Regions from separate parts of the Halomonas sp. A020 genome, predicted to be linked through region 2. Evidence: predicted binding sites of a transcription regulator. Region 2 holds the regulator's gene; each other region holds the start of a gene.

The links. Region 2 encodes FliA, which starts transcription of late flagellar genes. Its sites were predicted from a motif close to CTAAAGTTNNNNNNNNNNCNGCCGATA; they were not measured.
Region 1: FRH_RS13175 (DUF4019 domain-containing protein) is a predicted target of FliA. The motif match lies at 6,415-6,441, and genes of this name have one in related genera.
Region 3: fliD (flagellar filament capping protein FliD) is a predicted target of FliA. The motif match lies at 8,248-8,274, and genes of this name have one in related genera.

What each region holds. Positions count from the first base shown of each region.
Region 1 covers NZ_AP022850.1:2,822,057-2,832,788, reverse strand. The annotation lists gene FRH_RS13215 (cytochrome P450) at 1-169, opposite strand, end outside; gene FRH_RS13210 (glutaminase) at 386-1,306, shown strand; gene FRH_RS13205 (methylated-DNA--[protein]-cysteine S-methyltransferase) at 1,341-2,201, opposite strand; gene FRH_RS13200 (LysE family translocator) at 2,368-2,961, shown strand; gene FRH_RS13195 (AraC family transcriptional regulator) at 2,947-3,777, opposite strand; gene FRH_RS13190 (hypothetical protein) at 3,823-4,281, opposite strand; gene FRH_RS13185 (DUF1206 domain-containing protein) at 4,483-5,292, shown strand; gene FRH_RS13180 (VTT domain-containing protein) at 5,304-5,906, shown strand; gene FRH_RS13175 (DUF4019 domain-containing protein) at 5,959-6,369, opposite strand; gene FRH_RS13170 (class I SAM-dependent methyltransferase) at 6,590-7,345, shown strand; gene FRH_RS13165 (DUF1456 family protein) at 7,342-7,812, opposite strand; gene FRH_RS13160 (Replicative DNA helicase) at 7,823-8,245, opposite strand; gene FRH_RS13155 (DEAD/DEAH box helicase) at 8,477-9,676, shown strand; gene rho (transcription termination factor Rho) at 9,726-10,682, opposite strand.
Region 2 covers NZ_AP022850.1:1,426,995-1,437,726, forward strand. The annotation lists gene flhB (flagellar biosynthesis protein FlhB) at 1-977, shown strand, start outside; gene flhA (flagellar biosynthesis protein FlhA) at 974-3,055, shown strand; gene flhF (flagellar biosynthesis protein FlhF) at 3,074-5,269, shown strand; gene FRH_RS06595 (hypothetical protein) at 5,266-5,862, shown strand; gene FRH_RS06600 (flagellar protein FlhE) at 5,978-6,370, shown strand; gene FRH_RS06605 (RNA polymerase sigma factor FliA) at 6,397-7,104, shown strand; gene FRH_RS06610 (MotA/TolQ/ExbB proton channel family protein) at 7,138-7,953, shown strand; gene FRH_RS06615 (OmpA family protein) at 7,958-8,629, shown strand; gene FRH_RS06620 (sensor domain-containing diguanylate cyclase) at 8,653-10,665, shown strand; gene FRH_RS06625 (hypothetical protein) at 10,662-10,732, opposite strand, start outside.
Region 3 covers NZ_AP022850.1:715,289-726,020, reverse strand. The annotation lists gene FRH_RS03330 (heparan-alpha-glucosaminide N-acetyltransferase domain-containing protein) at 1-122, shown strand, start outside; gene FRH_RS03325 (serine hydrolase) at 185-1,279, shown strand; gene FRH_RS03320 (peptidylprolyl isomerase) at 1,333-1,611, shown strand; gene FRH_RS03315 (ABC transporter ATP-binding protein) at 1,759-2,694, shown strand; gene FRH_RS03310 (ABC transporter permease) at 2,691-3,452, shown strand; gene FRH_RS03305 (nucleoid-associated protein) at 3,500-4,513, shown strand; gene FRH_RS03300 (TerB family tellurite resistance protein) at 4,573-5,073, shown strand; gene FRH_RS03295 (exopolysaccharide biosynthesis protein) at 5,070-5,663, shown strand; gene FRH_RS03290 (YqhA family protein) at 5,771-6,340, shown strand; gene FRH_RS03285 (serine hydrolase) at 6,372-7,367, opposite strand; gene FRH_RS03280 (hypothetical protein) at 7,734-8,054, opposite strand; gene fliD (flagellar filament capping protein FliD) at 8,363-9,709, shown strand; gene fliD (flagellar filament capping protein FliD) at 9,919-10,732, shown strand, end outside.

The sequences.
Region 1 (10,732 bases), 1.4 Mb from region 2:
GCCGAATGCCTTTCGCATCCAGGCCGAAACGCTCCACCATCCCAACGACGTTTGGACGACGACGAATGACCCCCTTTGCCACGTTGGGGGCCATGACTTGACTGATAATGGCGATGGTTTCCCTGAGCGTTGCAGTCGGCAACCCATCAGGGGTGGATCTCCTATCCATTCCTGCTCCTTGAGTGATGCGGCTACCGTGACAGTCTAGAGCCACCTCTACCACACGCAAGGCTTTCACCTATCCCTTCGCGCAACGAGCACTTAAATCAAGCCAAGCATTAACTAAGTTAGCGTTATGGCCCATGCCATCAAGGCAATGCCCGCAGACAGCCTGGCCATTTTCCGCTAGGGTAGCGGCTCCCACCACCCAACGATTACGCCCGACATGCAAGAGATACTCGACGAGATTGCCGCCGAGCTGGCCCTGGAAACCGAACGCGGCACCGTAGCCGACTATATCCCCCAGCTGGCTCATGTGGACCCCAGCCAGTTTGCGATCAGCTTGGCCACGGTCGAAGGCCAGCGTTTTTCGGCGGGCTGCGCGACGACGCCCTTCTCGATTCAGAGCATTTCGAAGGTGTTCACCTTGACCATTGCGCTAGGCAAATGGGGCGATGGGCTGTGGTCGAAAGTCGGCCGTGAGCCCTCCGGCGATCCGTTCAACTCCATCGTTCAGCTTGAGCACGAGAGCGGTAAACCGCGTAATCCGTTCATCAACGCCGGGGCCATTGCGGTAGTGGATGCCATCATGATGGGCCACGCGCCCAAAGAGACGCTGGCGGAGATATTGAGCTTCGTGCGCTATATCGCCGACGACAACAGCATCTGTTTCGATCATCAGGTCGCCGCGTCGGAAATGGAGCACAAAGATCGCAATGCGTCGCTGGCCCACTTCATGAAGGCCTTTGGGCGGCTGCGACACGATGTCGATAAAGTGCTCGGCACCTACTTTCACCAGTGCGCCATCGCCATGAGCTGCGACCAGCTAGCCCACGCTGGACTCTTCCTGGCCTCCGACGGGATCAACCGGCCCAGCAATTTGCGGGTGGTGTCGCCCCAGCGTGCGAGGCGGATCAATTCGCTGATGATGATGTGCGGCCACTACGACGCCTCGGGGGAGTTTGCTTTCCGCGTAGGCTTACCGGGCAAGAGCGGCGTGGGCGGCGGCATTCTGGCCATTGCCCCAGGGCGTGGATCGCTGGCGGTGTGGTCGCCGGGGCTGGATCGCTTCGGTAACAGCCTGCTAGGCGCACGGGCGCTGGAGATGTTCGTACAACGCACCGGCTGGTCCGTGTTTGGCCACTAGGTTTTAGCCACTAGGTTTTAGCCACCAGGCGGGGTTAGCTCTGAACGCTCTCTTGCGCTTGCGGCTCTAGGTGCCGAGCCGCTTCCCAGGCCTGCACGTTGCGTTTCACCTCCAGCCCCCAGCGGTAGCCACCCAGCGCGCCGCTTTGCTGAATCACCCGGTGGCAGGGAATCCACAGCGCCACCGGATTCGCGCCCACCGCATTCCCCACCGCCCGAGATGCTGTTGGCGCGCCTAGCGCCTGGGCAATGTGCGAATAGCTGGCGAGCCGTCCGTCGGGAATCATCAGCAGTGCGCGCCATACGTTGAGTTGGAAATTGGTGCCGCGTACGTGTAGCGACAGCGCCCCCGGCGCAGCCGTTTTCCCTGGCTCGAACAGCGCATCGACGGCATAGCGGGTCGCCTCTGGCTGGTGGCGCATCGTACTGCGCGGCCACTCAGCGGCGAGCTGAGCCAGCATCTCTGCCTCGGACGTGGCGGCCAGAAACCCCATTCGGCAAATACCCCTTGGCGTTGCTGCCACCAACACCTCGCCAAACGGCGTGGGATGAATGCCATAAACGATCTCCACACCCTCCCCTTGGCGCTTGAACTCGCCGGGTGTCACCGCTTCCAGCGTCACAAAATGGTCGTACAGCCGCGAGCCGCCACTCAGGCCCAGCGCATGAGCGGTGTCGCTAAGACTCTGGGCCGAAGCAATCAGCTGCTTTCCCCGCGTCAGCGTCAGCGCCTGCAAAAAGCGCTTGGGACTAACGCCTGCATAGCGGCAAAACAGCCGCTGAAAATGGAACGCGCTCAAATGCACCTGCGCCGCCACCGTCTCCAAACTCGGCTGCTGGGTGGCGTTGGCCACCATAAAGGCCATGGCTTTTTCTATTCGGGCATAGTCGTTCATCGCGTCGGTCTCTCAGGCATCGTTGCGAACCACCTATCGTGACCCAAGCATAACCAGCGAGCACGCCCAACCCCACCCGAATCTTGCGCACGTCACATATCAATTTTGTGCAATACCCAGATCGCGCCCCGCTTGCACACTATCACCTCCCTTCTGGAGGATCATCATGAGCACATCGCTACTGCTACCCATGTCGGCCTTTGCCCTGGCGGCGTCCATTTCACCGGGGCCGGTCAATATCGTTTGCTTGAGCAGCGGTACCCACTACCCCCTTCATAAAGGGCTCATCTTCGTGACCGGAGCGACGCTTGGGTTCCTTGCGCTGTTTCTGGGCATTGGCGTGGGGCTCTATTCGCTGCTGCATGTCACGCCCTGGCTAGAGGAGGCGCTACGGTGGGCCGGTATCATGTTCTTACTCTACCTCAGCGTACGTTTATGTCAGCACGATGGACGAGTGAGCGAGCACGACCCCCACAAAGCCCCCGGCTTTATCACCGGCGCGGCCATGCAGTGGCTCAACCCCAAAGCGTGGCTGGCCTCGGCGGCAGGCATTGGCGCGTATACCAACGGCAACGATCCTTACTTGATTGGCCTATTCGCCGCGCTTTATCTACCGATCTGCTGGCTGTCGCTGGCCAGCTGGGTGTACGCGGGGGCGTTTCTCAAACGTTACCTGCACCGGCCTATCGTGCTCCTGACGATCAACCGCTGCTTGGCGGTCGGCTTGGCAGCAAGCGCGCTATTTCTACTTCTTGAATGACGGCGCACGGTATTGGTGGGGCGTCGCTGCGACCAGCCGCTTGAAGGTTCGCTGAAAATGGGGCTGATCGTTGAACCCTGCCGTGAGCGCCGCCTCGACGATGGGCTGACCCTGCCTCAGCACCGCCTGCCCTAACTGAATACGCTGATCGATCAAATAGGCATGGGGCGTCAGGCCGTAGTGCTGCTTGAACGCGCGAATCAAATGCCCCGTGCTGTACCCCGTTTGCTGGGATAACTCTTCCAGCGAAATATCGCGGGCGCAGTGCGTGCGCAAATAGTCTGCCACTTGGGCCAGCAGTTCAGGCGTCGGCGCGGGTGCCAGAGGTGGCTCCTCCGCCAGTTCGCTCATCAGCGTAGTGAGATAGGCGGTGACTGCCTGCCGCTTGCGCTCGATCGCGACGTGCTCATCCAACAAACCGTCGGCCATCTCGCAAAACGAGTGGAAGAGACTCGGCCGGCGGATGACCGCAGTCGCAATGTCTTGCCACTCTGGCGCAGGTAGTAGGCCAAGCCCATAGCGCAACTCGCTCATCCAGCGAGCATCCACATACAGCATGAGGTACGCCCAAGGCTGGTTGGCGATGGGGTTACAGGCATGCACCCAGTGAGGGTTCATCATGACCATGTCACCGGCACGAATCTGATGTGAGGCATCGCGATATCGAAACGTACTGACCCCGGCGGTCACGGCCCCCAGCGACCAATGCGCATGGCTGTGAGGGGCATAACATACCTGCCACACATCCTGAATCTTGCGCAGTTCGACGTGGGGCATACGCTCGTCACGCCAGAAAATAGGCTGTGCTTTATTCATGTTCACCTATCCGTTCACCCTCGTATTGACCAATGCGCCGACACGCTACACATGGCGATAAATCACCAGAAGACGATGACGCAACCGTTGCTCTAATAGCTCCGCTTGCTGGGGGCTCACCGCGCCCGTTCTGGGGTTAATCGCCGTGAGAGAAAAGCGTGAAAACCCTTGCATAAAGGAGTAGTCGAGTTGGTTCACGCTGGCCACACTTCCACAGCATGGAAGCGTTTGCGGCATTAGCCCAAACCCGCGCACTAAATCGTAATCTTGATCCATCAGAAGATGCCACTGGGGAAGGGTCAGCTCCTGCCCACACAGGTGACAACGAACGTACTCAAAATTACTGCCGCAGTCATGAAACTGCACGTATTCAGACACGGCGGCTTCAAGCGATTCGGCTTCCGGCATCCATTGCCATAACGTCTCCTTAGCACGGGATACCTGCTCCTCCGCGGGCAGGTAATGCGGGTCTGCTGGAATAAAAACGATGTGGTGATCGCTCATAGGGTTCGATCCATGACACATGAAGACGCTTACTGACTACTTCCCAGAACCACTATGGCACTTTTGAGCGGTGCTCTCTATAAAAGTACCGCCATGCCCTAACGCTGCCCGCCGCATGGTCTACGCTGGACAATACCCTTTTCCATGCACAGTATGGGCCGCCGAAAGGATCGGCAACGCCATTCACGTCAGGAGGACACCATGGCCAGTCAACCCCCGACACATCGGGATGCGGTTAAACTGTTCGCCCGCTTGGGCTACGCCTCGCGGGGGATCGTGTATTTACTGGTAGGCGGCTTAGCCGCGCTCGCCGCGTTAGGCCAGGGCGGCCAAACCGAAGGCAGTCGTGGCGCACTAGAGAGCGTATTGGCCGCCCCATTCGGCAAAGTAATGCTGGGTATCATTGCCCTTGGGCTAGTGGGCTACGCCACTTGGCGCACACTGCAAGCGCTTCAAGACACCGACGGCCATGGCAGTCAACCCAAAGGGTTGGCGATCCGCGCGGGATTGCTGGTCAGTGCCGTGACGCACACGCTGCTGGCTTTTTTTGCGGCTCAGTTGATCGTCAGCTTGGGTGCATCCGGTGGCTCTGGCAGCGGCTCACAGGATGCCGCTGGCTGGCTGATGCAGCAGCCATTAGGTCGCTGGCTGGTCGCGGCGGTAGGCGCAGTCTTGATTGGCGCAGGCATTGCCCATGCCATTAAAGGGTGGAAAGCCAAATTCGACCGCCACTTCTCCATGCCCACTCACGTGCAGCGTTGGGCATACCCCGTCTGTCGCTTTGGCTTGGCGGTGCGGGGTCTCGTCTTTGTGATCGTGGGCAGCCTATTTATCATCGCGGCGTACCAATACAATCCTAGCCAAGCAGGCGGCACGGCGGAAGCCTTGAGCACGCTGAGACACCAAGCCTTCGGCCAGTGGCTGCTTGCGTTCGTTGCCATCGGGCTGTTCGCATTCGGCGTGTATAGCCTCCTCACGGCGATTTATCGCCGCATCAACCCTTCCGTATAGCGACTCGACCCATGGCCTTCACTTCCACGCGAACCAAGCAGTGGTTCGAGCGTATCAACGGCTCGAAAAACATGCTGTGGCTGCTCGCCACGCTCTCTTTCCTAGAGACCATCATTTTGCCGATTCCCATCGAACTCGTGCTGATTCCGCTCATGGCGGTGAATCGTCAACGCATTTGGGCAATGGCCACCGCCACCACGCTGGGCTGTTTAGCGGCGTCCATCGTCGGTTACGGCGTGGGCATGGTGTTGTACCAGTCCGTCGGCACTTGGTTCATCGACTTCATGGGAATGCAGCAAAGCTATCAGGCGTTTCAGAGCTTTTTCGACCAATACGGCTTTGCCGCCATTTTAGCGATTGGCATTTTGCCGATTCCGTTCCAGGTGGCGATGATTACCGCTGGGCTCTCGGGCTACCCGATCGTGCTGTTCGCCCTGGCAGCACTGATGGCTCGCGGGCTGCGCTACTATGGCCTGGCGTGGCTGGTACATCGTTTTGGGCACCGAGTGGAAAGCATGTGGAAACGCCACGCGCTGAAGACCAGCCTAGCGCTGGGCAGTGTGGTGCTTCTGTTGGTGCTGGGGATGCAGGCGCTGGCGGGGCTGATCGTGTAGAAAACACAATAGCCGCCAACGTTGGCGGCTATTGATGGGCGCTCGAATCACGTTACTGCACGTAGTAGCCGCTCACTCGCCACGTGCCCTCTTCCAGATGTGGCGTGACGACTTCGACCACGCGCTGGTTGTTCGTGAACTGGGTTTGAAAAGCGAACTCTTTGTAGTCGTTGCGCGGCGCCCCAGGCATCGAGGTGTACTGCGACATGCGGATGCGCCGCCGCGACTCGACGCTGCCCAAATCGTTGCGGGCCAGCGTCACCACGCGCTGCAGCATGGTGGGGGAAAGCGGCGTCTTCAACAGCGGTGACGACTTTTCCCAAGCCTGCTCATATTCACCTTGATCGATCGCTTCCAGCCAAGCGAGCGCGGCCGCTTCCGCCGCCTCGGTGGTAGACGCCTGCACATAAGAAGTCATCGCCAGGAGCAACGCAGAGAGAATGAGAGCAAAGGGTTTTGGCATGGCAGCCTCGTATGGCAATCGAATGTGTCGTGCGACTTTAGTAGTTATCGGACCATCACACGATTTCTTTAATCACATTAACCCTAAAGCGCTAGCCAAACTGTGAAAGAGTGCAAATTTGATCGCCGCTTGGCCAAGCCACTCCTACGCCTTCTCAAACCCCAACCGCTCGTTTACTATGCGCCACCCAATGTATTTCAGCCCTCACCATTAGGCCATCATGTCCGTTAACGCACTCTACACCGACCTTTCTGGCTACTACGATTTGATGTGCGTCGACATCGACTACCAGGCCCAAAGCAACGCTATTCGTCGCCTGCACCAAATTTTTGGTAACACAGGCAAACGCCATCTGGACTTAGCCTGCGGCACCGGCCCTCACGTGCGTTATTTTCTGGATGCTGGCTACACCAGCAGCGGGTTGGATATTAACCAGCCGATGCTGGATATCGCCGCCCAACGCTGCCCAGAGGCGCACTTTTCATTGCAGGATATGAGCAGCTTTGAGGTCGACGAACCGCTGGATCTCATCACCTGCTTTCTTTACTCCATCCACTACAGCGATGGTCTAGAGAAGCTAAGCGACTGCATTGCCAGCGCCCAGCGCGCCTTAAGCGAGGGCGGCGTGTTCTGCTTTAACGGGGTAGATAAGCAGCGCATTAATAACGATCTGTTCGTTAAGCACACGGCGAAACAGGCAGACGCCGCGTTCACCTTTCGCTCGGGCTGGCACTACAGCGGGCAAGGGGCACGGCAGTCGTTACGGCTGAGCATTGAGAAAACAGAGGCAGGCGCAACGCAGGTGTGGAACGACGAGCACCCCATGGTGGCGGTCAGCTTTAGCGAACTTATCGCCCTGCTGGAGCCTACCTTCGAGGTGCACGTGTTTGAGCATGATTACCAGACCATCACGCCCTGGGATAACGTCTCAGGCAATGCGATCTTCGTGTGTGTGAAGCGCGAGGGCCTTGTTTAGCCTTTATCGTTCGGGCGCAGCTGAAGCTGAATACCCATCAGGAAATTGCGCAGCATTTGGTCTTTACACTCACGGTAGTTCTTATGGCTCGGCTTGCGGAAAAACGCGCTGAGCTCATGATGGCTTAGCGGCAGCCCCACCTGCTCAAACACTTCTAATACATCGTCGGCCTTCATGTTCAGCGCAATACGCAGTTTTTGAAACACCATATTGTTGTTCAGCTGCGATTCTGGCGCAGGCTGTGGGCCTTCACGCTTGCCGCGCTTAAAGCTGATGAAACCGTTCAAGAACGCGGCCAGCTCGCGGTTCTTCATCGTGACGAAAGCGTCGTCTTCGTCTTTTTTCAGCCACGCGGTGACCTGCGGCTGGGTAACGGGCACTTCTGCCAGCGCGAAAATATCCACGATGGTGTTGTCTTTTAAATCAAAGGTGTAGCGGATACGGCGAAAAATATCGTTATTGGTCAAAATCAGGTTCCTAACCGGTAGTTAATGTTGCCAGCAGCTCATCAATTTCTGCTTTGAGTTCGTTATCTTCAATAGTGTGGGCACTGGCCTGGGCCTGCTGCAAGCGCTCAATCGCCGCCTGGGTGTCGCCCAGCTCCACTTGCAGTGCCGCCATCGAAAAACCAATCGAGGCAATGTGGTCGTTCGACTGCTTCGCCACCGCCTTATCCAGCGCTTTTTGGTAGATCGGCAGCGCGTCTTCTAGCTCTTCGGTGAAGTCGGCCAGGGTTTCCCACTGCTCCGGGTGGTCTTTCTCGGTGTTCTCGTGCTCGGTGCAGATCGCCTGCAGCTCAGCATACAGCGCTTCAAAGGTGGCGCGGTCATCTTTGGCAGCGGCCTTCATCAGCTTTTCGGCGAGTTCGTACACTGCCTTGTAAATTTTGGTGTTAATCATGGACCACTACCCCTATTGCTCAGTAACAGATGACGCAAAACAGACTCATAACAAACCCGGCAAGCGTGAGCTTCTGGGTGAATGGGGGGATTATACCTTGTGGGGATGGGGGTACGGGGGAAAGGTTGGATGGAAATAAACGCGTATTCGAGCAACGAACGGTTGATTTTACGCTATGCTGCACCACTTTTTATTTTCGACACCCCTTACGACACTCTGTCAGAGCTTCTCATGCCCTTTTCAAAACTAGGCTTATCCAGCCCTCTCGTTCAGGCGATTACCGAACTCGGTTACAAAACGCCAACGCCCATCCAAGAACAAGCGATTCCTGCCATTCTGTCGGGCAAAGATTTAATCGCCACCGCACAAACCGGCACGGGTAAAACCGCTGCCTTTGTGCTGCCACTGCTGGAACAGTTCAGCAAAGCAGCAGAGCCGCTGCGCGGTAAACGCATCCGTGCGCTGATCCTTGTTCCCACCCGCGAGCTGGCGGTTCAGGTGGAAGCCAGCGTGGCGCAATACGGCAAGCATACCCCGCTAACCTCAATGGCCGCGTATGGCGGTGTGGATACCGCGCCGCAAAAAGAGCGCTTGATCGAAGGGGTGGATATTCTGGTCGCCACACCGGGCAGGCTGCTGGATTTGGCGCATCAGCGCGCGCTCCACTTTGATGAACTACAAGTCATGGTGCTGGACGAAGCGGACAGAATGGTCGATATGGGCTTTGTCGATGATATCCACAAAATCATCGTGCGCCTGCCGGAGAACCGTCAGAACCTGCTGTTCACGGCCACCATGACTAACGACGTGCGCGCCATCGCCCACGCGTTCTCAGACAGCAAAATGACCGATATGGCGGCGGACATCTCCATTACGCCCAACGTCCGCGCCGCCGCTACCATCAAACAGTGGCTGATCACGGTCGACAAAGACACCAAGTCCGCCCTGTTAAGCCACCTAATCACCGAGCAAGCGTGGGATCAGGCGCTGATTTTTGTCGAGAAAAAACACAGCGCGGCCAAGCTGGTGGCTCAGTTGGAAAAACGCGGTATTCAAGCGGATTCCATCCATGGCGGCAGAAGCCAAGCCATGCGCGAAAAGGTGTTGGATCAGTTCAAATCGGGCGAACTGAAGTACCTAGTAGCTACGGGCGTCGCCGCTCGGGGGTTAGATATTGGCGAACTCAGCCGTGTGGTGAATTACGATTTACCCTTCCAGCCAGAAGAGTACATCCACCGCATTGGCCGCACCGGCCGCGCGGGTGCCTCCGGTGAAGCCATCTCGCTGGTCGATATCAGCGACTTTAAAAACCTGTGTGCGATTGAAAGGCGCTTGAAAAGCACAATTGAGCGCAAAGAAGTGGAAGGCTTCCCAGTCAAAAAAGCCGTGCCCGCGTCTAACTTGAACCACGTTAAAAAAAGCAGCCGTTAAGCGTTAACCAAGAAGCTCACCTTTAAAAATACAAGGGTGAGCTTCACCTCTACTCAGCGGGCGAAAAAGCATCCAGCAGCTCCGCATTCGTGGGGTATTTCTCCAACAGTGCAAGAAGCTTCTGCGCGCCTTCTATGGGCTTAAGCGGTGTTAACGCTCTGCGCAGGGTGCGTACTTTTTCAAACTCCTTAGCATCAATCAACAGCTCTTCTCGGCGGGTACTGCTTTTGGCAATATCAATCGCCGGGAAAATTCGTTGATTGGCCACGTCCCGTGATAGCACCAGCTCCATATTCCCAGTGCCCTTAAACTCCTCAAAAATCACCTGATCCATACGGCTTCCCGTATCCACCAGCACCGTGGCCAGAATGGTGAGCGAACCGCCGTTTTCGATTTTTCGCGCCGCGCCAAACAGCTTGCGGGGGATTTCCATCGCCCGGGCATCCAACCCACCCGACATCGTGCGCCCATTGCCCCGCTGCTCGGCATTATGAACCCGCGAAAGCCTGGTGAGTGAGTCGATCACAATCATCACATCGTGCCCCTCGCCTGCCTGCTTACGCGCCATATCCAGCAACTGATCAGCCATCCGCACATGGTTCGCGTAGCTTTCATCTGACGACGAGGCATGCACTTCAGCCGACACGCTGCGCTTAAAATCGGTCACTTCTTCCGGACGCTCATCAATCAGCAAGGCATACAGCTTTATCTCCGGGTAAGCCTCTGCCACGGCTTGGCAAATATGCTTTAACAGCGTCGTTTTGCCAGAGCCGGGCGGTGCCACAATCAAGCCCCGCTGTCCCATTCCGATGGGCGTAATCAAATCCATCGCCCGCACGGTGCGCGGCTGATCACTCGGCGCTAGATACAGGCGTGGGGAAGGATGGATAGCGGTGCCGTTGAGGAAGCGTGTTATGGGGTCGTTGGAGGTTTGTTCTTCGACTTCGCTGGTGGGTTTGGGCTCTGGTGGTCTTTTGGTTTTGAGGCTTAGGGTTTTGCGGGTCATGGTAGGGTGGATTGCCTTTTAAATTTGGGTGTTCATGATTAACCCCCGTG
Region 2 (10,732 bases):
AGGCGTTCTTGTTCGAACGTCGCCAAGCCATGGAAACGACCTCGATGCTGGTCAACGCGCTGGACTTGGGGCAGCGAACGCTCATCGCGATGCTACCGCTCTTTCTGCTGCTCACGGTCATTGCGCTGGTAGCGCCCGCACTGTTGGGCGGCTGGCTCATTTCCTCCAAATCTCTCCAGCCCAAGTTCTCGAAGCTGAACCCGATCAAAGGGATCAAACGACTCTTTTCCACCCAAGCATTGGCCGAATTGGCAAAGGCTATCGCCAAGTCGGTACTGGTGGGAAGTGTGGCGTTCAGCTTTTTATATTTTAATATGGGGCGGTTTTTGGGACTGATGGATCAGCCCATTCAGCAGGCGCTGGTGAGCGCACTGAACATGGCCGCTCTGGCGGCTGGTCTCATCGTGTTGTCGCTGATCGTAGTGATTTTGATCGATGTGCCGTTCCAGCTATGGAACAACGCCAAGCAACTGCGTATGACCAAAGAAGAGGTCAAACAGGAGCACAAAGACTCCGAGGGCGACCCCCATGTCAAAGGGCGTATTCGCCAGCAGCAGCAAGCCATGGCGCGCGGACGCATGATGAGTAAAGTCCCCGACGCCGATGTCATCATCACCAACCCAACGCATTACGCGGTGGCACTGGTATACCAGGAGGGGCGTATGGGGGCCCCTCGGCTGGTGGCCAAAGGCGCGGACGCCGTGGCCGCACGTATTCGTGAAATAGGTGAAGAGTCTGGCGTTCCGAGATTGGAAGCAGCGCCATTGGCGCGTGCCCTGTATCATCATGTCGACTTAGAGGCCGAAGTGCCTGCCGAACTGTATACCGCCGTGGCCGAGGTCATGGCCTGGGCCTATCGCCTGAAGCACGTTGCACAGCAAGGAGGCGAGGTGCCCCCCACTCCCGATAATTTACCGGTTCCCCCGGAAATGGACAGTCCCGGCCGTCGTGCCGGTGGCAATGAGGCGCAAACATGAAAGGCTTAAGCCAGTTGATCAATCAGCGACCCTGGATGAACGACGTGAGCATGAAGCTGCTTGCGGGCCCGCTGCTGATTTTAATGATTCTGGGCATGATGATTCTGCCCCTCCCGCCGTTCGCGCTGGATCTGCTGTTCACGTTCAACATTGCGTTGTCCATCATGGTGTTGCTGGTCAGCATGTTTGCCGAAAAGCCGCTGGACTTCGCCGCTTTTCCGGCCGTCCTGCTGTTCACGACGCTGCTTCGCCTCTCGCTCAACGTGGCCTCCACCCGCGTGGTATTGATGGAAGGCCACGAAGGCGGTGATGCGGCGGGCAAGGTCATTGAGGCGTTCGGCACCTTCCTCGTCGGCGGTAATTTTGCAGTGGGGCTAGTCGTCTTCCTCATCTTGGTCATCATCAACTTCATGGTCATCACCAAAGGTGCGGGGCGTATCGCCGAAGTGGGCGCTCGCTTCGTGCTCGACGCCATGCCTGGCAAGCAGATGGCCATCGACGCCGACTTGAATGCTGGGTTAATTGGCGAAGATGAAGCGAAAAAGCGTCGCGCCGAGGTAGCCCAGGAAGCCGACTTCTACGGCTCCATGGACGGTGCCAGTAAATTCGTTCGTGGTGACGCGGTGGCGGGTCTGGTCATCATGGTGGTCAACATCATTGGTGGCCTGCTGATTGGCATGATGCAGCACGATCTGGGCTTTGCCGATGCCGCGCGTACCTATACGCTGCTGACGATTGGCGATGGCTTGGTGGCTCAGATCCCGGCTCTGGTCATCTCGACGGCTGCAGGCGTCACCGTGTCTCGGGTAAATACCGAGCAGGACGTTGGTCAGCAGATGATCAGCCAGCTGTTCGTCAATCCTCAGGTCATGATTCTAGCGGCGATGGTCATGGGGTTGCTCGGCCTGGTGCCCGGCATGCCCAATTTCGTATTCTTGGTCTTCACCGCGCTGCTGGGCGGCTTGGCGTGGTATCTGATGCGTCGCAAAGAGCAGACCTTGGTCAAAGAGGAGATCGCCACGGCGCCACCGCCTCTTCAAGAGACGCCAGAAGCCAGTTGGGAAGACGTACAGCTGGTGGACACGCTGGGTCTGGAAGTGGGCCACCGTTTGATTCCGCTGGTAGATTCGCGGCAAAAAGGGGAGTTGCTGGGGCGCATTAAAAGCGTCCGTAAGAAATTCGCCCAGGAGGTGGGCTTTTTGCCCCCGGTGGTACACATTCGCGATAACTTAGAACTGCCGCCCAATACCTACGTGCTTTCCATGAAAGGCGCCGAAATCGGCCGTGCCGACGCGCAGCCCGGCAAATGGCTGGCCATCGACCCCGGCCAAGTGTCCGGTGAGCTACAAGGCACGCCAACGCAAGACCCAGCCTTTGGACTGCCTGCGGTATGGATCGATGGCAACCAGCGCGAGCACGCTCAGGTCTACGGCTATACGGTCGTGGATGCCAGCACGGTGATCGCCACCCATCTGAACCATCTGCTGCACCGTCACTCTCCCGAGATGCTGGGGCGGCAAGAAGTGCAAAAGCTGCTGGACAAACTGGGCGAAGACCAAAAATCGCTGGTCGAAGAGGTGGTGCCCAAAGCGATCTCTCTGACCGTGTTGCAGCGAATTTTGCAGAACCTGCTGGATGAAGACGTCTCGATTCGCGATATGCGCACGGTGTTGGACACCTTGGCTGAGTATGCGGGACAACAGAAAGACCCCAATGAGCTGACCGCTCTGGTGCGTATCGCGCTGGGTCGCGCGATTACACAACAGTGGTTTGCTGGCCAGGAGACCCTGCACGTCATGGGACTGGACGCGCAGCTCGAACAAGTATTGATGCAGGCCATGAACGGTAACGGGGCCATGGAGCCGGGGCTGGCGGATACGTTGATGCATCAGGCACAGCAGGCGCTCGAGAAGCACGAAGGCAGTGGTGAAGCGCCCGTGCTGGTCGTTCAACACTCGTTGCGCGCGGTGCTATCGCGCTTCCTACGCCGCCGGATGCGCCACTTGGTGGTGATGTCCCAGGCAGAAATTCCCGACGACCGCACCCTGCGCGTGACCACCCTGGTCGGTGGCCGCTAAATTGGTAACAGGTGAACCATGAGCGTGAGACGTTTTGTAGGAGCCAATAGTCGCGATGTCATGCGCCAAGTGCGCGAAATACTGGGTGACGATGCCTTGATCGTCGCTAATCGCCGCACCGAAGGCGGCGTTGAAATTCTGGCCATGGCCGACGACGCGGTCGACCAGTTCGATCCGTCACCCGCAGAGCCTTCAGAAGTATCGCGAGACGCCCCGGCGCCCGCCGCGGCTTTCTCACTGCCGACACAGCCAGATCCGCTGGAGGCAATGAGCGAGCGCCTGCTCCGAGAAATGCAGGACATGCGCGAGCTGCTCTCTCGCCGTCAGCCGATGGTGGAGTCGCCGCGCGGCACTCAAACGACGTATGAATATCTGCTAGCCATGCTGGTGCGGGTGGGCTTTAGCGCCGAACTCAGCCATGAGGTGCTCGAAGCGCTGCCCGAGGAGTTATTGACCCAGGAAGGCGGCCATGACGCTGCCAGCGCTTGGCTGCGCGAACAGCTCATAGCGCGGCTGAAGGTGCTGGCGCACGAAGATCGCTTTTTCGATCAAACCGGCATCGTGGCGCTGGTAGGGCCTACTGGGGTCGGTAAAACCACGACCACGGCCAAACTGGCGGCGCGTTTCGTCATGCGCCATGGCACTCGTCCGGTGGCGCTCGTGACCACTGATAGCTTCCGCATCGGTGCCCACGAGCAGTTACGTATCTACGCCCGACTGTTGGATACGCCGATGTACGCGCTCGACGCAGAACAGCCTATCGACGAGCTGGTCGGCCGATTGCAAGGCAAACAGTGGGTCATCATCGATACCGTTGGGATGAGCCAACGAGATCAGCGCGTGATCGAGCAGATTGCGCACTTGCAGGGCGGACAGTCGACCGTACGGCTGGTGCTATTGCTCAATGCGGCCAGCCAGCCAGAGACCCTGGAAGAGGTGGTGTTGCGCTACCGTCAGGCAGCGCGGGCCGCAGGGGCCGAGCTCGACGACTGCATCATCACCAAGCAGGACGAGGCCGGGCGACTGGCGCCCGTTCTGGATATCGTAATGCGCCACGGCATGCGCGTACTGTTTGGATCACACGGCCAGCAGGTGCCGGAAGACATGGCCGTGGCCACGCCTTCTGGCCTGATCGACCAAGCGCTCTCGGCCAGTTCGAGCGCTTCGATGGATCAAGGCGGCCCGGCCAGCGCGCCGAGCCTGCCGCGCTGGTCGCGGGATGTGCTAGGCCAGGGGCGCCGGCTGACGTCGGTACTGACTCGGCTGCGCCAACGGGTCGCCGATTTTCACCGTTTGGAGGCCGCCTGGGACATCGCTGCGCTGCCCAGCGTGGTGCAGGATCAGCGTTTAGACACGCTGCTGGCTGGCGCGGAAGCGACCCACGATGCCATGGGCGTCGTATGGTCGCCCAGGCGCAACGAGCGCAACTGTGACTGGTCGATGCCGGACGTGGCGCTCGACGATCAAGGGGCATGGTTGGCACTGACGCGTTTGCAGCATCGCCAACCTGCTGGGTGGCAACCACGATTGGCGGGCTGCGCGGCAGACATCGCCGTTCATCTGCTGCCTACCCTGCCGGAGTCCGACGCGCTGGCATGGCTTAACGACCAGCGCTTGACCTGGGTCAGCGCCGTCAACGCCGGTCAGCGTGTACACTGCCAGGGCGAGCGTCATACCCTGCGCACGCTGTTTCAAGAGAGTACGCTCACCCACCGTGTTGCCATTCGTTTTCGTGGTCAACGCATGCAGCTGTCGACAGCCTACGTGGAGGCCCACGATGCCACCGGCAACGCGGTGCTGGCCTGGGTGGGCGACGTGTGCGATCCAGAAAGCAGCAAGCGTGTCGTGCGCCGCTACTGGCTAACTCCCGCGCGTCTAGGCAGCGACGTTGTATCGCTACTGGTCATTCAGTTACAGAGTGATGGGCTATCCGCGTTGACCAAGCGTGCCTGGCAGCAGCTAAAAGAGGCGGATGGCGGCGAGGTGAGCAGCGAGCTACGCCTGCTCATGGCCAGCGGCGCCGCCGCTGTAGCCAGTCACTTGGATTTGGCCGATGACGACGCGGTGCAAGCGTTGCGAGCCGACCTGTTGCGCCTGCTGGGCAGTCAGCGTAAACACCGCGATACGGCGCTACTCGACGCCTTGGTGCACGTGTTGATGGCACGCGATGCCATTCGCCAGCTCGGTAGCGTCAGTCGCGAGGACCTGATATGAGCGGCCAGGATCAAGCGGCGGGCCTGCGGAAATGGGCCGATCTACAGCGTCAGCAGCGAGCCGCACAGGACGAACCACAAGATACCCATGCGTCCGCCGCTCCTGCCTCGCCGGTCAGTACTGAAGAGGCGGCGGTGCATACCCAAGACGCTCTGGCGCCCACTGTCGCTGCCGCCACTGAACCGGCGACGGTGACGCCACCGCGCCCTCAGAAACCGCTGGTGGTGATAGGGCTACCGCATACCGGCGCCGCACAAGTCGATAAAGTGCGTGGACGTTTGGGGCAGTGGTCGGCGTTGGGGCGTCAGTGGGCGGGCGACCCGCAGGATTGGCAGATTCAGGTCGTCATGGCCGATACGCCGTCGCTGGCCATGCTGGCGAAGGAGCATGCACGATGGGCGCTATGGGTCACTAGCGATGCCGATGGCTTTGCCAGCATGTACCGTGTGCTTCGAAAAGTGCGAGAGCATGGCGGTCCGCGACGCCTGCTGGCACTCCATGAACCGCACCTGCCGCGTCAGGGGCTGCTGGAGAACTTGCGTGACGCCGCCGCTTACTATTTGGATATCGAGCTTTTGTTGCTTGCACGTTGAGACAGATGATCGGCTTGCTGTCGTTAGCGACCTACGCCGAATAGAGGGCCCGCGTATGAGGCTATTTGCCCGACAGACGTTGATAAAAGCCGTAAAGTTGTTAACAGTGAAAAGGGTGAGCCCCTACGCAGCGATGCTGGCAACCATCATGTGGGTCGTTAGCGTCGAGGCGGCAACGGGTAGCTGGAGCCGAGACGTGCCTGGCGTGTTGGTCGCCATGAGCGACCGCACCAGTCAGAGCCAGGCCATTTCGCCACCAGCAGGCATCCCGCTGGGAGGAGCGACGCTAACGCGCGTGCAGTGGCGGTTCGAAACCCCACCGAGTCACCCCGTCAACGCTTGGTTGTGTCACCCTGAGCGCTGCGTGGCACTGTCGGGCATGCGCGGCAGTACCACTGCGCTGGAAGGCATGTTGGCAAATGCGCCGCTGCACTTTCGGTTTGCACTGTCGCCGGGCCAGCGGCCAGTGAGGGTGCAGGGGCTACAGGTGATAGTGAATTATCGGTAAAGGCCGTTCAGCCGCGAGGCACGAGGATGTATACAGCACAAGGCAGGATCAAACAAAGTGAGCTGTTGACCCAATACATGCCACTGGTGCGACGTCAGGCCTTAACGCTGCAGGTAAGATTGCCCGCAAGTATTGAGCTAGATGATCTGATCCAGGCAGGCATGGTGGGGCTATTAGAGGCGCTGGGACGCTTCGATGCTGCCCAGGGTGCCACGTTCGCGACGTTCGCCAGCCAGCGGATTCGCGGTGCCATGATGGACGAGCTGCGCACTCGCGACTGGCTGCCGCGCAGCGTACGTCGTTCGGCGCGGGCAGTGGACGATGCGGTACGCCGCTTGGAGCAGCAGTTGGGCCGCCCCCCTGAAGAGGGTGAAATTGCCCGCGAGCTGGAGATGCCCCTGAGCGAGTACCAGCAGCTGTTGAATGACACCAACAGTGGTCAACTGCTGCCGTTCGAAGAGCTGGTCGCCGATGGCGGTGAGCCGGCGGGTGACGATGCCCAGCATCGGCCGTTTGACCAATTGCTTGATGAGCAGCAGCGACACACCTTGATCGAGGCCATCGAGGCATTACCCGAGCGTGAAAAGCTGCTGATGGCGCTCTATTACCAAGAAGAGATGAACCTTAAAGAGGTCGGCGCGGTGCTGGGCGTCACCGAATCGCGGGTCTCCCAGCTACACAGTCAGGCGGTGAGCCGTCTGCGCGCGCGTTTACGCGATCACGATGAATCCTAATACCCACTCACCCTACTCGGCGAGGAGCCGTTGATGAACCCATCTACGTTGATCGGTATCTTTGCCAGCATGTTGCTGCTGGTAAGCGTGCTGTTCTTTACTGCAGAGTCGCCCGAAAGTTTTATCAATGTGCCGGGACTGGCCATCGTCATCACCGGTACGCTGGCGGCGACCTTCATCAGCTATCCGTTGAAAGAAGTGCTGCGAGTGGTGCGTTTGGTGGGCTTGGTGTTCCGCCGTGAGAATACCTATGTGCGGGACGACATCAACGAGCTGGTGTCCATGTCGCGGCTCTGGTTCAAAGGTGACGTGCGGGCCGTCGAACGGGAGCTCGAGCACACCCGCAACCCGTTTCTACGAACCGGTATTCAACTTGTGATCGCCAATACCAAAGAGGATGAGATTTTCGACATGCTGCGCTGGCGTATCGCCCGCTTGAAAGCCCGCGAACACGCCGAAGCGCAAATTTTTCGCACCATGGCGACCTACGCGCCCGCTTTCGGCATGATCGGCACGTTAGTGGGGCTGGTCAACATGCTCGAAGTCATGGATGCCGGAGACCTTCAGGTCATCGGCCCCCGCATGGCGGTAGCACTGCTGACCACCTTCTACGGTATCTTGCTGGCCAACCTCGTGTTCAAGCCCATTGCCGTCAAGCTGGAGCGGCGCACCGAGGAGCGGTTGATTACCATGAACATGGTGCTCGAAGGGATTTCATTGATCACCAAGCGCCGCTTGCCATCGTTCATTGAAGAGACGCTCAACTCCTTCGTAGCGAACTACCACGATGAGATCCGGGACGCCAACGTCAAACCCCGCCCCGACGTTGGCTCCGCATTGAAAGGGTAGCGCCATGCTTGACCGCGACTCACGGCATGCCCTGGAGCTGCCCGCTGCAGTGGGTGAGAGTGACGAGAGCTGGCTAACCAGCTACTTGGACGTACTCACACTGCTCATCACGCTGTTCGTTCTGCTGCTAGCCTTGGCGCCGCCGAGCGGCGGCGAAGGGCAGAGCCACGAGGCCCTGAGCGTCGCCAGCGCCGTGACCTCACTGCCGCTCGCTAGCTTGGCCACGGGTATTCAGCCACGCCATGAAGGGTTGCAACCTCATATGGTGGGACTCGACATTCCCGGTGTAAGCGTCTCGCAAGGTCAAGAGGGCGTGACGCTGCGCATCGACGACAGCCTTTTGTTTCCCAGCGGCAACGATGTGCTAACGCCCCAAGGGCAAGATGTGTTAGAACGACTCTCTTCCGTGCTGGCGACTTTCGATGGGCAAATCTCCGTTGAAGGTCATACCGATAACGTGCCTATCTCGACGCCGAGGTTTCCATCGAACTGGGAGCTCTCAGTAGGCCGTGCCATTGCGGTCGTGCGCCAATTAGAGCGGCAAGGCATTGCCATTTCACGTATGCGGGCGGTCGGTTATGCCGACACCCAACCCATGGAAAGTAACGCTACCTCGGAAGGGCGAGCAGCCAACCGGCGCGTTGAACTGCTGCTGAGGCAGCAGGTCGAGGGGTAAAGCACTATCTCGAGGCTATCTGCGTGTCGAAGCATCACTCGCTACTACAATCGTTTGGCGCCGTCATGGTGCTCGACGGTGAGAGTCGGCGCATTCAGGCGGTCAGTCGCAACCTAACCAAACTGCTGGGATTGGCAGACACCGAGCTCCGTGCGATTTCCCCCGCCACCGTGCTGGGCAAGCGGTTGAGCCAGCGATTGCGCCAAGAGCTGCATGGACGCCAGCGGTTAGCGAGCCCGCTGGCCTTCCGTCGGCTACATGACACTACGCGCCTGCAGGTTCACGCTTATCGCACGCATCGCCACGTGGTGGTCGAAATCGAGCCCCTCAGCCCGCTGGGCAAACGACGCCTGCTGGGGACCGTCAACGAGCGCTTGATGCGTCTAGCCGAAGCGACCCATCAAGAAGAACTGCTGGATTATTTAGTGACCGCCGTGCAACAGCTCACCGGTCATGATCGCGTCTCGGTCTGTCATTTCGACAGCGATTGGCACGGGCTGATCGTCGCCGAAGCGCAAGGCGGGCACCTGCCTGCGCTGCTGGGCCAACGCTTTCCTGCCAGTGACTTTCCGATCACGCTGCGCCGCACCTACGAGCGCCATCCGATCCGTTTGATTCATGACGCCAGCGCCCATGCAGAACCGCCGCTGCCGTGTACGCCAGAGGGCGAGAGCGTCGATTTGCGCCACTGCTTTTTACGTGCCCCCGCGCCGGAGCGTCAGCGCTACTTGCAACGGTTGGGCGTACGCGGTGCGATGAGCCTGGCCATGCAGGGCGACACCGGGCTGTGGGGCTTGCTGTTCTGCCACTCGGCAGCGCCTCATCCGGTGTCGCCGCCAGTCCGCGATGCCGTTCGCACCCTCGTCCAGATGGCGACCCAGCGGCTTTTGCTACTCAGGGCTCGACAAGAGGCCCGCTATCTTCAGCGCGTACAAGATAGTTTGGTGCTCTCGACGAATGCCCGTGTCGAGCCGCAAAGCCCCATCGAGTTGTTGTCAGCCCAAGCGGAGACATGGTGCTCGCTGTTTCGCGCCCACGGTGTTGCACTGTGGCTGAAAGGCAGCGTTTACGCGGACGGTCATACGCCCGACGCCGCAGTCGTCGCTCAGTTCGTCAAACGGCTCGACAAAGCGCATCGACACAGCGGGCCTTGGTGTACCCGTGGCGTGGCCAGCGAGCCCTTGACCGAATCCCTGAACATGCCAGACCAATGTGGCATTCTGGCCGTGCCGCTGCCCATGAGCGTGGCTCAGCGCGGCTGGCTGATCTTCTTTCGCCCCGAGCAGGTAGAAACGCTTTACTGGGCGATGCAACCGACCTCGGCACCGCTACCCCCGGTGATGGTGGCGCCGTCGGCGGCCTGGTGCGAAGAGGTAGTGGGCAAAAGCGAGGCGTGGCAGCGCGTCGAGCGCCTGGCGGTGATGGACCTGGGAGAAGACCTGACGCTGGCGATCTCCGCTTACGAGATCAGCACGCTGAACATGCATTTAGAGCGTGAGCGTAAGGCGCTTGCCGCTGCTAATCAGCGCTTGGAGCAGCTCGCCCACTTCGATCCGCTCACCCAGGTGTGGAACCGCTACCGTATCGAACAGGCCATCGATGCCGAACTGGTCGCGGCCAAACGGTACGGCGCTGCCTTTGCGCTGCTGCTATTCGATGTGGATCACTTCAAGCAGATCAACGATACCCACGGACACAGCGTGGGCGACGACGTGCTGGTATCGCTGGCGCGCCTGGTGGAAACCTCGCTACGTGGCTGTGACCACCTGGGCCGCTGGGGCGGCGAAGAGTTCGTGGTGCTCGCCACGCACTCGGACATGGACGCCGCGGTCGGCTTGGCTGAGCGGCTGCGTAGCCTGGTGGCGACACTGCACGTCAGCGGTCTGGATCAGCCCATCACGGTGAGCATCGGTGTCGCCATTTGGCAGCCCGGCGATAGCTGTAAAACGTTGATGGCCCGGGCCGACGCTGCCATGTATCGAGCCAAGCGTAGCGGCCGTAACCGCGTAGAACTCGCCGAAGAGCGCGTGACTTAAGGCGTGCGGGCCGTCTCGGCGGCCGCACTGCACAACGCTTGCATGCGCGAGATGGCCGCATCTGCAC
Region 3 (10,732 bases), 710 kb from region 2:
GTTTTCTGCTGGAAGGAGAAGGCATGTACACCTATCCACAGGCGCTTGGCGTCGGTGGGCTGTTGATTATTGGGGCCGCGCTGTGGATTTGGCTAACGCGCTGGATCGCCCGATACAAATAATTCGCCACCATCAGCGGTAGGAGGTACGGTTGCGACAGTTTAAATGCTGGCTAGCGGCAGCGCTGGTAGGTGTTTTATTGCCCGCCAGCGCCACGGTATGGGCTAACACGAACTGGTATTACGAGGTCGATAAGCAGAGCCCTTGGCAAGGCGATCTAGACGCCCGAATAAGCGCCATTGAAGACGTATTTGGCGGAGCACTTGGCGTTTACGTTCAGAATCTCGCAACGGGCGAGGCGTACGCGTGGCAGGCAGACGCCCCCTGGTATTTGGCATCGCTGATTAAAGTGCCCGTGGCGGCTCAGGTGCTGGCCGAGCGTCAGGCGGGCACGCTCTCCTTGGATGAACGCCTGATCCTGGCACGTAGCGACTTTGTCGATGGCGCAGGGCCGGTCAATTGGCACGACCCCGGCACGCCGATCTCGGTGCGCTACCTGCTCGAGCAGATGCTTACCGTCAGCGACAACACCGCCACGGACATGCTGATCGACCGCGTCGGCCTGGAGGCCGTGAATGCTCGTGCCCGCCGTATGATCGCTGCCAGCAACGGCCAGCCGGAGCATCTCGGCCCCATCAGCAAGCTGGTGGACGTTCGCCAAGGCGTGTATGGCCAATGGCATCCCGGGGCTCGCCAGCTGAGCGGGTTAGATTTTATCGCCCTGCGTCAACACGGTGTGAACCAGCGCTCCGCTGCGTTGGCCCGTGTGCTGGGCGTGAGCGAAGAAAGCTTCGGTCAACCCGACTATGACCACGCCTTCGATGCTTATGAAGCCACGGGTGAAAACGTCGGCACGCTGCGCGCCTATGGCGACCTACTGGCCAGCTTGCATCGCGGTGGCATGGAGGATATGAATGCCGAACAGCGCCAAACGCTGCTTGGCATCATGCAACGAACCCAATCCGGTGAGCACCGTTTGAAACGGGGCATGGGCCGCGCATTTACCTTTGCGCACAAAACGGGCACGCAGCATCGGCGAAGCTGTGATGCTGGTATTGCCTCTCGCGACGTGCTCGCCTCCCAGGAGAGCCGCGCCGGAAACGGCCCTTGGGTCGTGGTGGCGTGTACCCGTGGGCCGCTCTCGGTGCAGGCGCACGAGCGCGCTTTGGCGAGGGTGGGCGAGGCGCTGCGTTATAGCGGTGCCTTGGGTCACGACTAGCGGCAGGCGTGGTAAACTGGCCCGCCAAATTGGTTTTATTAAAGGAGTTCGTTATGGCACGTGCCAGCGCCCGTCATATTTTGGTAAGCAGCGAAGAGCAGTGCAACGCGCTGAAACAAGAGATCGAAAACGGTCGTGATTTCGCCGATGTCGCCAAGCAGCACTCTAGCTGTCCTTCTGGTCGCCAAGGTGGTGACCTGGGTAGCTTTGGCCCCGGCCAAATGGTGCCTGAATTCGACAAGGTCGTCTTCAGCGGTGAACTCAATAAAGTGCATGGGCCGGTACAGACTCAGTTTGGTTATCACTTGCTCGAAATCACCAGCCGCACCTAGCACTCTGTCTGACTGGCGGCGCACGCCGCCTTTCCAGACATCGTCTAATCCCTTTTAAAGGCCGTCATGCACCGCGACTGCCGTCGCGGTGCCATTGGCATCGTGCTGTGCCGGTACTGCGCTGGCCCGCGATGTAAGGAGCACGCCTTGAACGACCCTATCATCACCATCGATGGCCTGAATAAAACCTACGAAGGTGGCTTTCAGGCGCTCACCCGTGTGGATTTGACCATCCAACGCGGTGAAATCTTTGCTCTGCTCGGCCCGAACGGGGCGGGTAAAACCACGCTGATTAGCGTGGTATGTGGCTTGGTTAACCCAAGCGAAGGCCATGTCATCGTCGACGGCTTTGATAGCGTGCGCGATTACCGCCAAGCCCGCGAGCGGATCGGTCTCGTGCCGCAAGAACTCACCAACGAAGCGTTCGAAACGGTGTGGAACACGGTGAGTTTCAGCCGCGGCCTGTTTGGCAAATCCCCCAATCCAGCCCATATCGAAAAAGTGCTCAAGTCGCTCTCACTGTGGGATAAGCGTCACAACCGCTTGATGACGCTCTCCGGCGGTATGAAACGCCGGGTTTTGATTGCGAAAGCACTCTCCCACGAGCCGCGCATTCTGTTTTTGGATGAGCCGACCGCCGGGGTGGATGTCGAGCTTCGCCGGGACATGTGGGACGTGGTGCGCGGGCTGCGCGATGAGGGGGTGACGATCATTCTCACGACCCACTACATCGAAGAAGCCGAAGAGATGGCCGACCGCATTGGCGTCATCAATCGCGGCGAGATCGTACTGGTGGAAGAAAAAGCCGCGCTCATGAAAAAGCTGGGCAGCAAGCAACTGACCCTGCAACTGCATAGCCCGCTGGCGGAATTGCCGCCCGCACTGGCGCAGGAAGCGCTCAGCTTGGCCGCCGACGGTCATGAGCTGGTGTACACCTACGATGGTCGCCAGGAAGAGGAAGGGCGCGGGATCTCTACCTTGTTAACGCAGCTAGAGCAGGCGGGCATTGGCTTTAAAGACCTACACACCCGGCAGAGCTCGCTGGAAGACATCTTCGTTGACTTGGTGAAGGAGCGTTCATGAACCTCTATCCCGTTCGCGCGATTTACATGGCGGAGATGGCGCGCACCCGCCGCACGCTGCTGCAAAGCGTCGTCTCGCCGGTGATCTCCACCTCGCTCTACTTCGTGGTGTTTGGCGCGGCGATTGGCTCGCGGATCACGGAAATTGGCGGCGTGAGCTACGGTGCCTTCATCGTGCCTGGCTTGATCATGCTCATGCTGCTGACCCAAAGCGTCTCGAACGCCTCGTTTGGCATCTTTTTTCCCAAATTCTCCGGCAGCATCTATGAGATTTTGTCGGCGCCGATCTCCTATCTAGAGATCGTCGTGGGCTACGTAGGGGCGGCGGCCTCGAAATCGATACTGCTGGGGCTGATCATTCTCGGCACCTCCAGCTTCTTTGTGCCCCTGCAGATCGCCCACCCGTTCTGGATGCTGACGTTCCTAGTGCTGACCGCCGTCACCTTCAGCTTGCTGGGGTTCATCATCGGTATCTGGGCAGATGGCTTCGACAAGCTGCAGCTCGTGCCGCTGTTGGTGATTACCCCGCTCACGTTTTTAGGCGGCAGCTTCTACTCCATCGATATGCTCCCGCCGTTTTGGCAGAGTGTGACCCTGGCGAATCCGGTGGTCTATCTCGTCAGCGGCTTCCGCTGGAGCTTCTACGGCATCAGCGATGTCAGCTTAGGGGCCAGCGTGGCGATGATCTTGCTGTTTCTGGCGGCCAGTCTTGCCACCATTGCCTGGATTTTCCGCACTGGCTACCGCTTGAAGCCTTGATATCGATGTGCGCTAGTCGACGTTTTTTCAAAAGGTGATGTTTGTTTATGCCGCTACTACACAGTACCGTTTACCGCTTGGAGCCTTCCCTCGACGGCGAACGCTTGAGTGTGACTGCCCCACCTACCGAGGCCGACACCGCCAGCGATGACGCGGTGATGGCAAGCTTGGTGAACGCGCTAAACGACACTTACAACACCAAGGCAAAAGGCTGGGGGCGTTTTGCCGAGCAGGGTGAGCAAGCGGGGCCGTTGGTGGCGTGGCTCAAGACGTATCAAGCCGACGAGCAAACCTTTGCCCAGTTGGCCAGCGCCATGGCCGAGCGGCTGGCTCAAACGCTGCAGGGCCAGCTCTCGGTGGGCGGTTTCTTGGTCATCGCCCATCTTCGTCAAGGTGACACCGAAACGCTGTTCATGGCGCTCGTGCATCAGCGGGAAGGCATTGGCTTCAACGACGCACACCAGGCGGTGCCCGCCGCCCAGCTCAATACGAGCCAGCTCACCCTGGCGGCCCGCATCAACCTGACCCAGTGGCAGAGCGGTACGGAAAGCACGCAGTACGTGTCGTTCCTGAAGGATCGCGGCGGTAAAAAGCTGGCCGACGGCGTCGCGGCGCTGCTAGGGATGGAGGAGGGCATCGATGCTCCTGCCGAAACCCGTACGCTGCTGAAAGCCTTTAGCGACTACGTCGAAAAAGAGGACCTGGACGACGATGCCAGCCGTGAAAAAACCGATACGCTGGTCGACTACGCCCACGAGCAGTTACGCCGTGGCGAACCCATGACGCTGGAAGAGCTCTCCGAGCTCGTCGACGAGCAGCAGCCCAAGGCGTTTTACGACCATATTCGCAACGCCGACTACGGCCTTTCGCCGGAAATTCCGCCGGACAAACGCACCATCAGCCAGTTTCGTCGCTTTACCGGTCGCTCTGGGGGCGTCTCGATCAGCTTTGATTCACACCTGCTGGGTTCCAGTATTGAATATGACGAAACCCAAGATCGGCTGATCATCAAACAAGTGCCCAAACAGCTCAAAGAGCAGCTTGCCAAGCGCAAGGATTGAGGCGGCACTCTCGAGGCATCTTGGAGTCCTAAGCTAGCCACTGACAGGAGGAGTTCGCCGTGCTGGATGCCATTCACTCTTTTTTTCAACAGGCCCTCTCTGCGCCTGAGCAGCGTGATGATCAAAGCCTGACCCTGGAGCTAGCCTCGGCAGCGCTACTGTGTGAGGTGATGCGCGCGGACTACGATCAGAGCGACGTAGAGCGCGCGGCCCTCAAGCAAATGCTGATGGCGCGCTACCGGCTCGATGAGCAAGATGTCAGCCAGTTGATGGCATTGGCAGAGGCGGAGGTCGACGATGCAGTGGATCACTATCAGTTCGTTAGCCTGATCAAACAGCACTACGACTACGATCAGCGCCTGGAGCTGGTGAACCTCATGTGGGAGCTGGCCTGGGCCGATGGCTCGCTCGACCCGCTGGAAGAGCATCGCATTCGTCGGCTGGCGGATCTACTTTACGTCAGCCACAGCGACTTCATTCGCAGCAAACTCAGCCATTCACCTGACGAGAGCGCTATCCATCGCAACACTCACGGCAAAGGAGCGCCGAGACGCCCATGAGCGATACGCAGGAAGCAACGAATTTAACCGAACTGATCCACACCATGGAACGGATGGAGCGGGAAAACGCGCAGGTTAGCGTGGATGATGTGGTGCATGCGGTGGGGCGGCGCTCGTTTGGTCCGCTGCTGCTGTTGGCAGGCTTGATTACGCTGGCGCCGATCATTGGTGATATCCCCGGAATGCCAACGCTGATGGCCGCCTTGGTGCTGCTCACGTCGGTGCAGCTTTTGATCGGTCGAGCAACGTTTTGGCTACCTGGTTGGTTGCTCAACCGCTCTTTGTCTCGGCATAAATTCGATAAAGGGCTGCACTACATGAAAAAACCGGCCCGTTGGGTCGATGGACTGCTGGGCGTGCGCTTGGCGTGGATGACGGGCTATATCGGTATTCGGGTGACGGCCTTCGCTTGCCTGCTGGTGGCGTTAGCGATGCCACCCATGGAGTTCATCCCTTTCAGTGCCAACGGCGCTGGATTGGCACTTTCGCTGTTTGGGCTGGGGTTGGTGGCGAGAGATGGCCTGATGCTCGCGCTGGGGTTTTTGCTGACGGGCGTAACGTTTACGGTCGTCTTGATGAATCTTATTTAATGCTTACCAAGCGCTGCTTGTGAACTGGCTCCGCTGGTCGACGTGTTAGGCAGAGTCAAGGTACGTTTGTGATGGGCTTGGATACCATAAGGAGCAATGCGTCTACGATGAGTCACTCACCTTCACCTCAGTCGACACCGCCACCCAAGCCGCCTCACGAGCAGTCTACTTGGGAGAGGCGTATCGAGACGGCGCTGTGGAATTCGCGCTTTTTGGTCATGCTGGCGGTGGTGCCAAGCCTGCTGGGCTCGCTGATGCTGTTTATCGTCGGTACGTTGGATATTTTCAAGGTAGTGGGGGATGTGCTGCACTACTACTTGGTGGACGACAGCCAAAATATCCATGACACCCTGGTGCCCGACATCATTATCGCGGTGGATATCTATCTGATTGCCATCGTGCTGCTGATTTTCGGGCTGGGCGTGTATCGATTGTTCGTCTCGCGTATCGACCAAGCCGAGGTGCGTTACCCCGCCCACCCCTTCAACGTCGCCTCGCTGGATCAGTTGAAAGACAAAATCGCCCGCGTGGTGATTCTGGCCGTGATCATCGAGTTCTTCCGCGCTGTGGTGGACATTCGCTTCGCCACACCGCTGGATGCGATCTACTTGGCACTGTCCGTACTGGCGCTGGCCGCTGCGCTCTACTTGATGAGTTTGGCGCATAAAGGGGAGTAGTTGGCGAGGGCGTGACGTTTCTTGCGCCGCGCTACTCATCCTCCAATAAACCGACGACCAGCTCATTCAACCATTGCTGAAATTGACCGCCGGGAGAGGGCGGCGTTGGGTCTGACGTAATCACCACCGTCATGTCGCGCTCAGGAATCACATACAGCGCCTGCCCGCCATATCCTCTCCCGTAAGCAACGTCTTCACCCGCGAGCGTCGTCATAAACCAGCCAAAACCGTAGCCATCGCCTGTCCAAGGCGATTGGCCTCTGGGCGTCCAAGAGGCTTCTACCCAACCCTCCGGCAGCACGCGCTGGCCATCGGTCCTGCCGTCATTACGGTATAGCTCCCCAATCGCAATGAGCGCGCGTGGGGAAAGCTGCATGTCGTTCCCACCAAAATAGATCCCTTGAGGGTCCTGCGGCCAAGGGGGAATCGCAATACCAAGCGGCTCGCCCAGCAAGCGCTGCGCAAGTGCAAGCGTGCTTTCGCCGCTGGCCTGAGTCAGCGCTGCCGACAGCAAATGGCTGGTGCCAGTAGAGTAGAGCATTCGACCACCAGGACGGTCGACGAACGGGCGTGTAAGCGCATCGTTGACCCAGTGAGCGCTAGCTACCCAAGCGCCGTAGTTGCTGCCGGAGGTGCGCTCCAACCCAGCCTGCTGGGCCAACAGGTGAGCGACCGTGATGTCGTTGACTCGACGATCGGCGCTGCTCGGCACGCTATCGAGTAGCGCTACGAGGGGCTGATCCACCGATTCGATAATGCCTGATTCGATGGCCGCGCCGGTCACGGCGGCCAATACCGTTTTAGAAAGCGACTTGACGTTGGCAGGCTCCGAGACGCCGGGACCGCCCTGATGATGCTCATGAATGATCGTACCGTCATGTGCCACCACGACGGTGTGTAGACGATCGAGGGTTCGGGCCTGTCGATCGAGTGCTTGCAGCGCCTCCGATGAAGGGGCTGACGCAAGGACCGGCGTAACGGTCAACGCACTTATTGCACACGCCAGCATAAAAGCCGTCGTTTTCATGGCGATACCTGAGAAGAGAGTGGTACGGCTCTGAAAGCCATGCACAGACAAGGTTCCCTCAGCGGAACGCTGACGGACATTACGCAAACCGATGAAAAGCCTGCTACGCTAAAAGCACCCGTTGAAGGGAAGCAACCCTTTGATTTCCATGAAACGCAAAAGCAAGGAGTGCCATTATGCGTAACATCATCTATATCATCGGCCTGATCGTTGTCGTGCTGTTTATTCTTTCGCTGTTAGGGCTGCGCTAAGCGGTTCTCTCAGAATCGAAGCGTTAGTACTGAAATATCAGTGCTAACGCAGCGCGACATCAGCATCTGCCAACGCCCGCTTTCTCAGCGGGCGTTTTCATATCGCTAATGATGCTCAAGCGCAGTCGGCGGCACCTTGACCAAACATATCGAACATTAGCTCTCGGCCCAATGGCGTCAACACCAAGCGGCCATAGTCATTGAACATGGCGGCGTCGCTCTTTTCCAAGGTGGTTTGGCAAATCGCCCAGCGCGGGTGCTGCTGGCGAAGCCTATCCAGCTCTTGGCGGGACAGACCTCGCTGTGTCAGTGTGATGGTTTCGAGCACGTGTCCGCTCTCATACAGCATTTCGGCCACGCTGGAGAGACAGTGTCGTAAGCTGCGCTGAATATGGAAGGAGGCGGTCGACGCAGAGTGTAACGCTTCGGCGGGCATGGGGGAGGCTCCTGCATTCGCAGCAAAATGGATGTGCTGCAGTGCATTATAATGCAGGAGGGGGATTAGACCAAGGTCTATATCAGGTGCTGGGTAGCGTCATCCAATCGCCATGTAGGCTGTCTACACTGGCCAACAAAGTAGATGGCTCATCCAGGGAGTGTGAGGATTGTCACCCAGGATGGGGGGCGCCCTAAAGTTTTTGAAACGCTGGCCGATAAAACATCAATAACTACTTCGACATCGAATCGTATTGGATAAGGGGCGTCAGCACGGCAGGCGGCTTTTTCAAAAAAGGACAGTAACGTATGGCTTCCATTTCTTCATTGGGTATCGGTTCAGGGCTGGATCTCAACGGCCTGCTCGACCAGTTGCAAGACGCTGAGCGCGGCAAGCTGGCTCCCATCGAACGGCAACTGGAAACCCAGCAAACCAAGATATCTGCCTACGGCCAGCTGCAAACGGCTTTGTCTGCTTTTCAAGACGCGGCCGACGTACTCAATGACAGCTCGCTTTATGAGAGCCTTTCTACCAACGTGGGAGGTGAGGCGCTCTCGGCAACGGCGAATGGCGAAGCGCAGCCCGGGAGTTATAACGTTACGGTGGATACGCTGGCGACTCGCGGTACCTTGGCATCGGTAGGCGTGACTGCCCAGGACGAGGCGCTTACCACCACTGAGCAGACGCTAACGTTCACCTTTGGTGATGGCAGCACGCAAGGCGTAACCATTGCCGCAGATAGCTCCCTCGAAGACATACGCGATGCTATCAATGCCAGCGAAGAGTCCGGCGTTAATGCGACTATCGTTTTCGATGGAACGGATTACCGGCTAGCGCTAAGTTCGAGTGAGACGGGCGCCGAGGCCTCTATCACCAATTTTAGCTTTTCTGACACGGCACCTTTTGCTGCCGATATTGATAACACATTGCAAACCGGCACCGATGCCTCTCTGAATGTAAACGGCATTGCCATTACCAGCCCTACTAATCAAGTAGAGGGTGCGATTCAGGGCGTCACGCTCAACCTTCAGGCCGAAGGCGACAGCACGGTGAAAGTCGAGCAAGATACTCGTGCAGTGCGCGAAGCGATTACCGGCTTTGTCGATGCCTACAACGATCTAAAAGGCACCATTGGCGAACTCACTAGCTTTAATGCTGAAACCGGCGCTGCCGGTGAACTGCTGGGTGATAGTGCGGTACGCACGGTGGAGTCTCGTTTACGCAGCGTGTTGGGTGGTGGCGTAGAGGGCCAGTTCTCCATGCTGACGGATATCGGTATTTCGTTGCAACGAGACGGCACGCTGGAAATCGATAGCGGCAAGCTAGATGATGCCATTGCCAATGATCAGGATGCGCTCTCTGCCTTTTTTGCAGGCGCTGCCGATAACGAAGGTATGGCAGGCCAAGTCAACCAAACCATCGAGCAGCTGTTAGGTAGTAATGGCACGGTATCCGGTGCTATTTCTGGTGCTGAAACCCGCATTGAGTCGCTGGGCGAGCGTTACACGCGCATGGAGCAATCCATCGAGCAGACCATTTCTCGCTATCGTACCCAGTTTGGTCAGTTGGATAGCATGATCGCTCAAATGAACCAAACCAGCAGCTACCTTACCCAGCAGTTTGATGCGCTAGACGCTCAGTTAGGCCGCGACTAAATGCACTAGAGCTAAAAATGTTGCAAAACGCCTGCGCTAAGCAGGCGTTTTTGTTGAAGGAATGAGCTATCTGTCGTTAAGAGGTAAAAAAAGCCTAAAGTTGGCCGCTGTTCCGTCGATAAACATGCTATCTATCCAGTCGCAACGCCACCGTTGGCGCATTTTATTAATGACTGTGGGTTTAGCCTTTTGCATCGAGGAACATCTGCATGGCGACAATAACCTCCCTAGGCGTCGGCTCTGGCCTGGATCTCACCGGTTTATTAGATCAGCTTCAAGAAGCGGAGCGCGGTAAACTCGCGCCTATCACGCTGCAGAAAAAGCAGCAGCAGGCAAAAATTTCTGCCTATGGCCAGCTGCAAACGTCATTGAACAGTTTTCAAGATGCGTTAGCAAAGCTCAACGACCCGAAACTCTACCAAAGCCTTTCTGCGAACGTGCGTGGTGATGCCATTAAAGCCACGACGTCTGCCAGCGCGCTGCCCGGTAGCTATCGGGTAGAGGTATCGCAGTTAGCCACTTCCGGCACGCTGGCCTCAACCCGTGTGACTGACCGAGACACCGCGCTAGACCTCCAGGGCGCGACAGCCCTACGGCTGGCTTTTGGCGGTGCGGACTCTGTGGATATTGATATCGCCCCTGGCAGCAGCCTCTCCGCGATACGCGATGCCATCAACGCCAATAAAGATGCAGGCGTTAACGCCACCATCATCAACGATGGCCAAGGCTACCGGCTGGCGCTCAGCTCTAAAAATACCGGCGCGGATGCTTCTATTGCCAGCTTTAGCTTTGTCGATACCAGTCAAGACCCGGCGGTAACGGTAGCAGGCCCTTTTGGTGAAGATACCGCCACCAAGCGTGCGGGCGAAGATGCAGCACTGACGGTCAACGGTATTTCCATTAGCAGTGCCAACAATCAAATAGAAGGGGCCATTCAAGGGGTCACGCTGAACCTAGCCGAACTCAGCATTGCCGATGGCGAAACGGCGACCAGTACCATCAATATCGAGCGCGACACGCTAA